DNA from 3 places in the Kluyvera ascorbata genome. Region 2 is predicted to be linked to each of the others. Evidence: riboswitches for the same ligand, from Rfam matches in the RefSeq annotation. Region 2 holds a riboswitch; each other region holds the start of a gene.
The links. Region 2 has a riboswitch for thiamine pyrophosphate ahead of thiB (thiamine ABC transporter substrate binding subunit). Riboswitches for the same ligand answer to the same signal wherever they lie in the genome.

Region 1 (4,167 bases), 560 kb from region 2:
CGTCAGGCGCCCGCGCAAGGCTGATGCCGCCGATGGCGACGGTTGGATAGTCGGCCAGACGCGCAATATGACCCGCCAGCTGCGTCAGCCCCTGCGGTGCGGAAGGCATTTGCTTGGTTTGGGTTGGGAAGACGTGGCCCAGCGCGATATACGACGGGCGAGCGGCGATCGCTATATCAATCTCCATATCATCGTGGGTTGATACGCCAAGGCGGAGGCCCGCGGCCTGGATGGCTTTCAGGTCGGTGGTTTCCAGATCTTCCTGACCCAGATGCACCCCGTAGGCGCGATGCTTGATAGCCAATCTCCAGTAGTCGTTGATAAACAGCCGGGCGTCATAACGGCGCCCCAACGCGATGGCGGCAATCACATCCGCTTCGACCTCATCATCGCGTTTGTCTTTGATACGCAGTTGGATAGTGCGCACGCCAGCCTCCAGCAGGCGCTCAATCCACTGCACGCTGTCCACCACCGGATAGAGCCCGAGGCGGAACGGTACCGTTGGGAAATCGGGCTGATACATCAGGCCTCCTCGCGTTTCAGGTAGATTTCACCGCCTTTGGCGCGGAAGTTCTCCGACATATCCGCCATGCCCACTTCAATGGTCTGAGCGGCGGCGTAGTCGCGCACTTCCTGGCTGATTTTCATCGAGCAGAATTTCGGCCCGCACATGGAACAGAAGTGAGCGACTTTACCGGACTCCTGCGGCAGCGTTTCATCGTGGTAGGCGCGAGCGGTGAATGGGTCGAGCGCGAGGTTAAACTGATCTTCCCAGCGGAATTCAAAGCGCGCTTTCGACATCGCGTTATCGCGGATCTGCGCGCCCGGGTGTCCTTTCGCCAGGTCGGCGGCGTGAGCGGCAATCTTGTAGGTAATCAGCCCCTGCTTTACGTCTTCTTTGTTCGGCAAGCCGAGGTGCTCTTTCGGCGTGACGTAGCAGAGCATGGCGCAGCCAAACCAGCCAATCATTGCGGCGCCAATACCGGAGGTGAAGTGGTCGTAGCCCGGCGCGATGTCGGTGGTCAACGGCCCTAAGGTGTAGAACGGCGCTTCGTGGCAGTGCTCCAGCTCTTCGGTCATGTTGCGCTGAATCATCTGCATCGGCACGTGGCCCGGGCCTTCAATCATCACCTGCACGTCATACTCCCAGGCGATTTTGGTCAGCTCGCCCAGCGTATGGAGCTCGGAGAACTGCGCTTCGTCGTTAGCATCCTGAATTGAGCCAGGGCGTAGACCATCGCCCAGCGACAGCGACACGTCGTAGGCCGCGCAGATTTCACAGATTTCGCGGAAGTGTTGGTAGAGGAAGTTTTCCTGATGATGGGAAAGGCACCATTTCGCCATGATGGAGCCGCCGCGTGACACAATGCCGGTCAGGCGTTTCGCAGTCATTGGCACATAGCGCAGCAGCACGCCCGCGTGAATGGTGAAGTAATCCACGCCCTGTTCGGCCTGCTCCAGCAGCGTATCGCGGAAGGCTTCCCAGGTCAGATCTTCGGCGATCCCGTTAACCTTCTCCAGCGCCTGGTAGATCGGCACGGTGCCGATCGGAACTGGGCTGTTACGCAGGATCCATTCGCGGGTTTCGTGGATATAGCGGCCGGTCGACAGGTCCATCACCGTATCCGCGCCCCAGCGGGTAGACCACACCAGTTTTTCCACTTCCTCTTCAATGGAGGACGTCACCGCTGAGTTACCGATATTGGCGTTGACCTTCACGAGGAAGTTACGGCCGATGATCATGGGCTCAGATTCCGGGTGGTTGATATTGGCAGGAATGATGGCGCGTCCGGCGGCCACTTCATCGCGCACGAATTCTGGCGTGATGTTTTCCGGCAGGCGCGCACCAAAGGCCATGCCCGGATGCTGGTGACGTAATACTTCGCTGCGAATGCGCTCGCGTCCCATGTTTTCGCGGATGGCGATGAACTCCATTTCCGGCGTCACAATCCCCTGACGGGCATAGTGAAGTTGGGTAACGCATTTACCCGCTTTGGCGCGCTTTGGCGTCAACAGGCCGCTGAAGCGGAGATCGTCCAGACCGTCATCGGCCAGACGTTCTTTGGTGTAGGCGGAGCTACGGTCGTCCAGCTCTTCGCTGTCATCGCGGGCGGCAATCCATGGCTGGCGCAGCTTGGCGAGACCCTGCTGAACGTTAATCGCCACGTCCGGGTCACCATAAGGGCCGGATGTGTCGTACACCGGCACCGCTTCATTGTCTTCGAACTGTGGGTTCTCTTTATTGCCGCCAATCAGCGTGGGGCTCAGCTGAATTTCGCGCATCGGAATGCGGATATCGGGCTGCGAACCGGTGATGTAGATACGTTGGGAATTCGGGAACGCGGTGCCTTCCAGGGTATCAATAAAGCGTTGGGCCTGGGCGCGCTGCTCGCGGCGTGATGGTTTAGTAGTGACAGACATAGCTCATTCCAGATAAAAGTAAGGATATGGCTTGTCAGACGACGGATGAAGCAAGAGAGAAGATCGCCCTAGGGCGATGCGACTATAGATTGACTCTTGTTCCCTTCGCAGGTCTTAACCTGATCAGGTTCCGCGGATCCCGAATTAACGGTCTCAGCCCGTGCTTGCGCACTGGGCACTCCGACAAGAAGTAACCTCAAATGATGAGAGGTAATGAATGTAAACTACTCGTTAATGCGGCAAATCTCAAGCCGGGCGTTTGATTTCATCCGGGCCGAGCGCCTCGAAGGTCAGCATGATGAGCTGGTCTTCTAACAAAAAGCGGGCCTCCAGCGCTTCACCGATATCGGACAGCGCCTGCTGGAATTCATACACGTTATCCTGGTCGATAGCGTTCTCCAGCGTAGAGTCGTAGTAGTCCATAATTTGTTGAGTATTGGCATCCAGCAGCGGCCAGATTTTACTGGCGTTTAAAAGCGGACTGTCGCCTTCCATTTTATGGATAATGCGTTCATAAATACTGAAATGACCGGCAGACAAATAGTCGACCAGGCGCTGACAAAAGTCATCAAGCGCTTTCTCGTTAAGACGCATGAACGATTCTTTGCCAGGCTTAAGGCCAACCAGATTGTAGTAAGCTACGAGCAGGTGCTTACGAATATTCAGCCAACGGTCGACCAGTTTGTGGTGTCCATGAATTCTCTCTTTTAGACTTTCTAACTGGTTTAACATAGGTTGACCCCGCATCGATAAGATTAAAATCTGCTCACGTCATTATGTAATAATAATGTTAACAACATGCCTGTGAAGCAAAGGTAGCGCAAGAGATATGGATCGTATAATTGAAAAATTGGATCGCGGCTGGTGGATAGTCAGCCACGAACAAAAATTATGGTTGCCCGGCGGGGAATTACCATATGGCGAAGCGGTAAATTTCGATCTTGTGGGTCAGCACGCACTCCAGATTGGCGAGTGGGAAGGCTCTCCGGTGTGGCTGGTACAGCAGCAGAAGCGTCATGATATGGGCACCGTGCGCCAGGTTCTTGACCAGGACGTCGGCCTGTTCCAGCTTGCTGGGCGCGGCGTGCAGCTGGCGGAGTTTTACCGTTCGCACAAATTCTGCGGCTACTGCGGCCACACTATGCACCCAAGCAAAACCGAATGGGCCATGCTGTGCAGCCACTGCCGTGAACGCTACTACCCGCAGATTGCACCGTGCATTATCGTCGCCATTCGCCGCGACGACTCCATTCTGCTTGCCCAACACGTTCGCCATCGCAACGGCGTGCATACCGTGCTGGCCGGTTTTGTCGAAGTGGGCGAAACCTTAGAGCAGGCGGTGGCGCGTGAAGTGATGGAAGAGAGCGGCATTAAGGTGAAGAACCTGCGCTACATCACCTCCCAGCCCTGGCCGTTCCCGCAGTCGCTGATGACCGCGTTTATGGCGGAGTATGACAGCGGCGACATTGTTATCGATCCCAAAGAGTTGCTTAACGCCAACTGGTATCGCTATGACGATCTGCCGCTTCTGCCACCACCGGGTACGGTGGCGCGTCGTCTGATCGAAGATACGGTGGCAATGTGTCGGGCCGAATACGACTGACATGTTACAATAGGCGCATCAACGCTAAAGGAATGTAAAAATGACCGAACTGAAGAACGATCGTTATCTGCGTGCGCTGCTGCGCCAGCCCGTTGATGTGACGCCGGTATGGATGATGCGCCAGGCAGGCCGTTATTTACCGG
Region 2 (4,167 bases):
CATCAGGGCGTTGGTGAAAATCACAATACCGTCGGCAGAGTCGGGCAGACCAACGGTGTTGTTGAGCAGCAGGAAGAAGCCGGTGGCCAGCACGATGCCCGGCATGGCGAGGATCAGCATGCCGCTCAGTTCCATCGCCTGCCCGGCCAGCGGTTGGTTGCGAGCGCGCAGCTCGCGGCTGCTCCATAGCAGCATCATGGTCAGCATCACGCAGAGAACCCCGGCGGCAACGGCGATGCGCAATGAGGTGCCAAGCGCCTGCCAGAGTACCGGCTGGGTGAAGACCTGGAACATCGATGGATTCACCCCATCAATCACTACTGCCAGCAGCGGCGGCAACAACAGCAGTAGGGTGAGAATAATCAACAGGGTGTCGGTTATTCGGCTGTGCCAGCGGTCGTCCGGATCTCGCCAGTCGTGAACCTGGCTATTACCTACGGCGATGGCTCGACTCAACCGTTGACTCAGCAGCACCAGCATCAGGCAGCAACCCATCTGGATAAGCGCCAGCATCGCGGCGCGCGCGGGGTCGTAGTCAAAGTTCAGCGACTGGTAGATAGCAAGTTCGATGGTAGTCGCCGAAGGCCCACCGCCGAGCGACAGTACGGTAGCAAAGCTCGCGAAACAGAGCATGAAAATCAGCGTGGCGATGGGGAGGAGCTGTCGGCGCATCCACGGCCATTCCACCAGGCGGAAAAACGGGTAACCACGCATGCCTAATTGAGCGGCAAGCTGGCGCTGCTCGCCGGGGATTTGCTCCAGCGCCTGTAATAGCAGGCGGGTCGCCATTGGCATATTAAAGAACACGTGCGCGAGCAGAATGCCCTGCAGACCGTAGGGCGAGAACCGCCACTGCCAGCCAAGCCAGGCAAAAAGTTGGGATAGCCACCCCTGACGGCCATATACGCTCAGAATGCCGAAGACGGCGACCAACACCGGGAGAATCAACGTCATGGCGCACAGCCGCAGCAGCAGCGCGCGGCCAGGGAAACGCCGTCGGTAAAGCGCTCGGGCCAGGAAAATAGCGGGTACGACCGACAGCAGCGCCGACAGGAAGGCTTGCCAGAAGGAGAAGCGCACCACGTGCCACAGGTAGCTATCGCCGAGCAGCGTTGACCACGATGTTTCCGGCGCGTTAAGCCACAGCGCCAGAAACGCCGCCAGCGCGACGGCAACCATCAACGTGGTTGCCGTTAGCCCTGGATACAGCCAGCGGGGAATTAGCGGCTGGCTGCGCGAAGCCATGCGTTAATCCAGTTTTGACGTTCGGTGGCCACCTGCTGTGGGGTAAATTCCAAAGAGGTTTGCGGTTTCACCAGGCCATTAAAGCCTTCTGGCAGCGTGACGTTGGTCACCGGATACATCCAGTTGCCGGTTGGAATGGTGTCCTGAAAGGCCGGAGAAACCATAAACTTCAGGAACTCATCGGCCAGCTTCTGCTGTTTGCTGGCCGCGGTTTTGGCCGCGACTTCCACCTGCAGATAGTGGCCTTCGCTAAAGTTCGCCGCCGCGTAGTTATCTTTCTTCTCATCGATGATGTGGTACGCCGGAGAGGTGGTGTAGCTCAGCACCAGGTCACTTTCCCCTTTCAGGAACAGGCCATAGGCTTCGCTCCAGCCTTTGGTCACGGTGACCGTTTTCGCCGCCAGCTTCTGCCAGGCTTCTGGCGCTTTGTCACCGTAGACTTTTTGCATCCACAGCAGCAGGCCGAGACCCGGCGTGCTGGTGCGCGGATCTTCATAAATCACGCGCCATTTCTGGTCGCTTTCGACCAGCTCTTTCAGGCTTTTCGGTGGGTTCTTCAGCTTGTTTTTGTCGTAGACGAAGGCGAAGTAGCCGTAGTCGAACGGCACGAAGGTGTCGTTGTTCCAGCCGCCTGGTACGGTCACGGCATCCGTTGGGACGTTGCTTTTGGCGAACAGCCTGGTGTCGGTTGCGGCCTGTAGCAGGTTGTTATCGAGCCCCAGCACCACGTCGGCTTTGCTGTTTTTGCCTTCCATGCGCAGGCGGTTGAGCAGCGAAACGCCATCTTCCAGCGCCACGTACTTCAGCTCGCAGTTGCAATTGGCTTCAAACGCTTTTTTCACTGCCGGGCCCGGGCCCCAATCAGCCGAAAAAGAGTCGTAGGTATAGACGGTCAGTACAGGCTTGGCGAGGGCCGGAGCGGCAACCAGAACCAGCAGGGGGAGTAATTTTTTGAGCACTTTGCACCTTTATAAAATGGTGGCAAAGGATTTTGAGTTAGCCTCAAATCCCTTCGCCGGGATTATCCGGATCAGGTTCGACGGGTATTTTCTCAGCTCGCGCACTCGGCGCAGCACCCCGTTGAGAACGGCACATTGTAATGATTACGTGAATAAATCAAAAGCCTTAAGGATCCGGCGGTGCAAACCAGGCGGATTTAAAGTCGAACCAGCCGAGGGTGTTCATGCGAACGCCGCGCATACTGCGCTGGCCTTGTAGCATCAGCCAGTGGTGGATCAGCGGCACAATAGACTGATTTGCCAGCAGACTTTGGCACCAGTCAGGCAGCGACAGCTCCCCCGCGCGCCAGCGCTGCGCGTCCTGTTCCCAGTCGATGGGGATACAGTGGCGAATCAGCGGGACTTCATAAAGATAGGCAAAGAGTGAGAAATCGAGCGGCAGCGTAAAGTTGGCGCTGTTAAGCCAGATATCGCTGACCACCTCGCCGCGGTGCCACTCATCATAGTCCACTTCCTGAATAACCAGCTTGACCTGATGCGCCGCCAGCAGCGCTTCCATTATCTGGCCGATAGTCCGGTGTTCAACATGATCGCGATAGTAGGTGAGGGTGACCGACTCAAGACCTGCCGGTTTCTCACAGGTGTGGCTACGGGCATGGTGCCAGCGGGGCAGCAGGCCGTAGGCCGGGAACCAGTGGCTCTGGTGCTGCTCGCCTGCGTGATACAGCAGGTTGTTCGGGTGGAAAATGTGGCTCAGCCACTGTCGTACTGCCGGGTTGTTGCCGCGCGAACTGCGTGCGTCAAACAGCAGATAGTAGCAGCCCTCTTCGAGACGGCTTTCCACTGCCTTTTCGCTCTGGGTGGTGCCCTGAAGCGTCAGGCCGCCGTTCGGTTCTTCGCTGATTTCTGGCAGTACCCAAACGTTCACCTCGTCAATCAGCGCCCGGAAACCGAAGTAGTCGTCAAAGGCGTGGATCTTCAGCTGGTTCTGATTGTTGCGGGCGACCGCATACGGCCCGGTCCCCACCGGCATGCGCGAGAAGTCGCTGAGCGATTGCCATTCGCGGGGCAGAATCATCGCCGACACCTGGCCGAACAACCACGGCAGCCAGCGATCGGGCTCGCTCAGATGCACGTCGAGCGTCCAGGCGGTAGGAGAATGAATGCGCGTGATGTTGGAAAAGAGCGATAGCGTCATGCTGCGATGCAGCGAACTGATGACGTCTTCCATTTCCAGTTCGCGACCGTGATGAAAATGAATGCCGGGGCGCAAGTAAAAACGCCAGTGTAATGGGGAAATGGCCTGCCAATGGTGCGCAATATCCGCTTCCAGTTCCCCATTTACCTCGTTTACTCGGGTCAGTGCGCTGAATATCTGCCGCGCGATATGGGTTTCCGAGCGTCTAAGCGCCGTTCCAGGCAGTAAATTGTGCATCGGGCGATAGTAAAGCACCCGCAGAATGTGCCGCCCCTGACGGAAGCTGCGGCCAAGATGTGACACCAGCATCTGGCGCACCGCCGCCTTATCACCGACTAACTGTACCAGTTGATCGATCCTATCCTGCTCGAGCAAATCTTCCGCGCGCTGTTGCTGAAGCGCTAGGCCGGTATAAAGGAAAGTCAGCTTAGAGCGCTTGCCACGCCCGGCTTCGGCCTCCCAGGTCAACCATCCGCGCGCCTCCATGGTGTTTAAAAGCGTACGCATATGACGGCGAGAGCAGTTCAGCAGCTCGGCCAGTGAGTTGAGCGTGGTTTCCTGTGATTTTCCCTCACAGCACTGCCACAAACGGATGAACTGCTGCTGTAATCGACCTGAAGGCATAAAAGGGGAACTCCTGATAAAAACTCAGCAATTTATTAATCCCTATATTAAGCCAATAATTGATTTCGATGAAGCGAAGGGGAAATGAGGAGGTCACCATGTATCAGTTCTACCGGCGTTATTTCTCTGCCACCAAAAATG
Region 3 (4,167 bases), 2.4 Mb from region 2:
CATGCTTTCTGGCCCCGGATGAGAATGTCCGGCGCTGTCGGAGACGCGGCGCGTAGGGTGCTGGAAAACGGTGACATTTACAGATTCAATTTTCATTAAGTGTCCTTAATACAACATGCTACATGGCGATTACTTCGCCACGGTTCTGTGTAAAACACGGTTCCGGTAATACGGTTTTAGCGAATTGAAAAGGCGTTTCATCACTAATCTAAGCACAAAATAGCACCACTTCCACGGACAATTTCCGCTAACACCGGGCTGTTTTTTGGGCATGCGCACGAGAGTGCGTGACGTTTTTCACAAAAGGATGGGGAAATGTGAGGGGGATCGTCATCCCCTCCCGGGTGGGAGAGGATGAACAAAAATCAGGCGAAGGTGATTTTACTATCGAGGTAAACATCCTGAACGGCGTTGATTAATTCCACACCGTCGGCCATCGATTTTTTGAAGGCTTTACGACCAAGAATCAGCCCCATACCGCCCGCACGTTTGTTGATAACCGCCGTACGTACCGCATCGGAAAGGTCAGTTTCACCGCCCGCAGCACCGCCGGAGTTAATCAACCCGGCACGGCCCATATAGCAGTTCGCCAGCTGGTAGCGCACCAGATCGATAGGGTTATCGGTGGTCAGCTTGGTATACACACGTTCGTCGGTATAGCCGAAGTTCACCGCTTTATAGCCGCCGTTATTCTCGGCCATTTTCTGCTTCACAATATCCGCGCCGATGGTGGCGGCCAGATGGTTGGCCTGACCGGTCAGGTCCGCAGACACGTGGTAATCCACGCCGTCTTTTTTAAACGCCGGATTACGCAAATAGGCCCACAGTACGGTGACCAGCCCCAGCTCATGCGCGCGTTCAAAGGCCGCTGAGATTTCTTCAATCTGGCGGCGCGACTCTTCTGAACCAAAATAGATGGTCGCCCCGACCGCCACCGCACCCAAATTGAACGCCTGCTCGACGCTGGCGTACAGCGTTTGGTCAAAGGTGTTCGGGTAGCTCAGGGTCTCGTTGTGGTTTAGCTTGACGAGGAACGGAATGCGGTGCGCGTAGCGGCGGGATACTGATGCCAGCACCCCATAGGTGGAAGCCACGCAGTTGCAGCCGGCTTCAATCGCCAGTTCAACGATATTTTTCGGGTCAAAATAGAGCGGGTTGGCGGCAAACGAGGCCCCGGCAGAGTGCTCAACGCCCTGGTCCACTGGCAGAATCGACAGATAACCCGTCCCAGCTAAGCGCCCGGTATTGTAGAGAGTCTGCATATTTCGTAGCACGGCAGGTGGACGGTTGTTATCCGTCATTACCCGGTCAACGTAGTCGTGGCCAGGCAGATAGAGCTGGTCGGCTGGAATGGTCATACAACGATGCTGTAAAAGGCTGTCGGCGTCTTTGCCAAGCAACTGCGCAATATCAGTCATAGCTATGCTCCCGTAAGCGCCGACATCATGTCGGCTGGTTGTCCTGCTCAACACTTTTGAGCAGGATAAGCCTGGTACCGGGAGTGTGGAATGTCCAACTTTTGACAGATTTTAAGCACAACCTGCTGGCACGTCAGCCGGACAGTTACCACCATTCGTGGAAATGATGCACCGGCCCGATACCTTCACCTACCTGCAAAGTATCGGCCTGGGCCAACGCCTGCGACAACCACGCTTTTGCCACCGGCACGGTTTCCTGCCAGCTGGCATGGCGCGGCCTTAAGGCCGCCAGCGCCGCCGACAGCGTACAGCCTGTACCGTGGGTATTTTTGGTCGCCACGCGCGGCGCGGTAAAACGCATTTCCCCTTCAGCGGTAAACAGCCAGTCCGGGCTTTCAGCGTCGTCCAGATGCCCGCCCTTCATCAGCACCGCTTCACAGCCGAGTGCCCGCAGCGCCCTGCCCTGCTCCAGCATTTCGCGCTCATTACGGGCATGCGGCGCGTCAAGCAGCGCTGCCGCTTCCGGTAGATTTGGCGTAATCAGGGAGACCTGAGGCAGCAGGCGCTGGCGCAGCGTCTCAACGGCGGATACGGAAAGCAGAGGGTCGCCGCTTTTCGCCAGCATTACCGTATCCAGCACCACGTTCTGAATGCGATAGCGTTGCAGACGTTCGGCGACCGCTTCCACAATATCTGTCTCCGCCAGCATGCCAATTTTGGTGGTGTCGATGCGTACATCGCTGAACACGGAATCAAGCTGCGCGGCCACGAAATCAGGTTCAATTCGGTAAACCGACTGCACGCCGCGGGTATTTTGCGCCACCAGCGCGGTAATCACCGAGCAGCCATAGGCGCCAAGCGCCGAGAAGGTTTTCAGGTCGGCCTGAATGCCTGCGCCGCCGCTTGGATCGGTGCCAGCGATAGTTAATGCGTTGATGCGCTTCATGCCTTCACCTCCCCGTGCATCGCATACAGCGCGTCGAGGAATGCGGGAACAAAACTTCCCGGTCCTCGTCCCTGCGCCGCGCGCTGCCCCGCCAGTTTCATCACGGCACATGCGCCCGCCACGTTCAGTAATCGGTCACCCGGTAAGGCACAGCTTGCCGCCACCACCGCCGAAAGCGCACAGCCGGTTCCCACCACGCGGGTCATCAACGGAGAACCGCCGTTTACCGCCAGCGTACGTTCACCGTCGGTGATGTAATCAACTTCACCGGTTACCGCAACAATCGCGCCGCTTTCTCGTGCCAGTTTCTGTGCCGCCGGTAGCGCCGTCGCGGCGGTATCGGTAGTGTCTACGCCGCGCCCGCCCTGACTTTCGCCCGCCAGAGCCATAATTTCAGAGGCATTGCCACGAATTGCCGCCGGGGCCATCCGCACCAGTTCACGACAGAAATCAGTACGCAGCGTCAGCGCCCCCACCGCCACCGGATCGAGCGCCCACGGGGTTCCGGCACGGTTCGCACTTTCTACCGCCGCCCTCATGGCCTGAGCACGTGGTTGAGTTAACGTGCCGACGTTAATCAGCAGCGCGCTGGCAATAGACGAAAACTGGGCGGCTTCACCCGCGTCAATCACCATCGCTGGCGATGCGCCAAGCGCAAGCAGGACGTTTGCGGTAAAGGTCTGTACGACGTCATTGGTCATACAGTGAACCAGCGGGGAATGTTGATGCAGAAAGTATGCGGTGTGCGCTGATTGCGCGGGACTTAGCAGGTCGGCTTGCATGGTTTGCTCCTGCCAAAACGCGAAGAAGCAATGACCAAACGGCCTCTGACTTCCCTACGCTGGCATTATCCAGATCAGGTGGTACGGGTTTTTCTCAGCCTTCACAAGGAAGGGCACCCCGAGTCATTTGAATCAATTTTTAGCGATTAACATGTTATTAATCGCTGCCCGCAATAATGCCAGCAGGCAATCCGACAAACAAGCCCGTACGTCAAACCCAGGCATTGGACGATGGCTTATCCGTAATTTTGCCGCCGTGTTTTACCCTGTTTGGCTACATACATCGCCTTGTCGGCATAGTCGAGAAGCTGTTGTTCATTGCTGCCATGTTCAGGATAACACGCGATCCCGATACTAGGGGCAACCGTCACCGCGTAGCCATCAAGGCTAAAAGGCAAACGGAACGCATCATCAATTTTTTTGGCGACGAGCTCCGCGTGTTCAGGCAATAACGGTCTTTGAAGCAAAACGACAAACTCATCGCCGCCAATACGGGCGACGGTATCCGATTCTCGTATGCAGCGCTTCAGGCGCACGGCGGTCTCTTGTAGCAAGAGATCGCCCATCCCATGACCCAGCGTATCGTTAACCTGTTTAAATTTATCGAGATCGATAAACAGCAGCGCCAGTTGGCTTAGCTCATGGCGGGCAATCGCCAGCGCCGTTTTCAGGCGATCGTACAATAGGCCGCGATTCGGCAGGTCGGTGAGCTGATCGTATTGCGCCATATGCTGCAATCGGGCCTGCATCTGCTGGCGTTCAATGACCGTCGCAATTTGCGTCGACACAAACTGCAGCAGTTCCTGATCCTGTACGTTGTAGCACACGCCGCCCGGATAGCTTTTGAGCACCAGCGCGCCAATCGTGCCTTTATGTGATTTTAGCGGGACGCCCAGCCAACAGAACGGGTTAATACCAAAAGAAAAACGCAGTTCTTCCATACGGCTCGCCATCGTCTCAGGCGTGAGCAGCAGAGGTTGGCCGGTATGAATCACTTCCGCGTAAAACGTCGACGGAATCA

Region 1: linked by a shared signal. The riboswitch ahead of thiC (phosphomethylpyrimidine synthase ThiC) and the one ahead of thiB (thiamine ABC transporter substrate binding subunit) in region 2 are both predicted to bind thiamine pyrophosphate.
Region 3: linked by a shared signal. The riboswitch ahead of thiM (hydroxyethylthiazole kinase) and the one ahead of thiB (thiamine ABC transporter substrate binding subunit) in region 2 are both predicted to bind thiamine pyrophosphate.

The regions. Positions count from the first base shown of each region.
Region 1 is NZ_CP096201.1:4,754,681-4,758,847, reverse strand. Features, by position in the region: gene thiE (thiamine phosphate synthase) at 1-523, opposite strand, end outside; gene thiC (phosphomethylpyrimidine synthase ThiC) at 523-2,421, opposite strand; TPP riboswitch at 2,505-2,614, opposite strand; gene MY052_RS22720 (Rsd/AlgQ family anti-sigma factor) at 2,668-3,153, opposite strand; gene nudC (NAD(+) diphosphatase) at 3,251-4,024, shown strand; gene hemE (uroporphyrinogen decarboxylase) at 4,065-4,167, shown strand, end outside.
Region 2 is NZ_CP096201.1:4,194,107-4,198,273, reverse strand. Features, by position in the region: gene thiP (thiamine/thiamine pyrophosphate ABC transporter permease ThiP) at 1-1,245, opposite strand, end outside; gene thiB (thiamine ABC transporter substrate binding subunit) at 1,221-2,204, opposite strand; TPP riboswitch at 2,235-2,335, opposite strand; gene sgrR (HTH-type transcriptional regulator SgrR) at 2,371-4,026, opposite strand; gene sgrT (glucose uptake inhibitor SgrT) at 4,125-4,167, shown strand, end outside.
Region 3 is NZ_CP096201.1:1,766,348-1,770,514, reverse strand. Features, by position in the region: gene MY052_RS08335 (mandelate racemase family protein) at 1-96, opposite strand, end outside; gene fbaB (class I fructose-bisphosphate aldolase) at 366-1,418, opposite strand; gene thiD (bifunctional hydroxymethylpyrimidine kinase/phosphomethylpyrimidine kinase) at 1,564-2,364, opposite strand; gene thiM (hydroxyethylthiazole kinase) at 2,361-3,146, opposite strand; TPP riboswitch at 3,181-3,277, opposite strand; gene MY052_RS08315 (sensor domain-containing protein) at 3,383-4,167, opposite strand, start outside.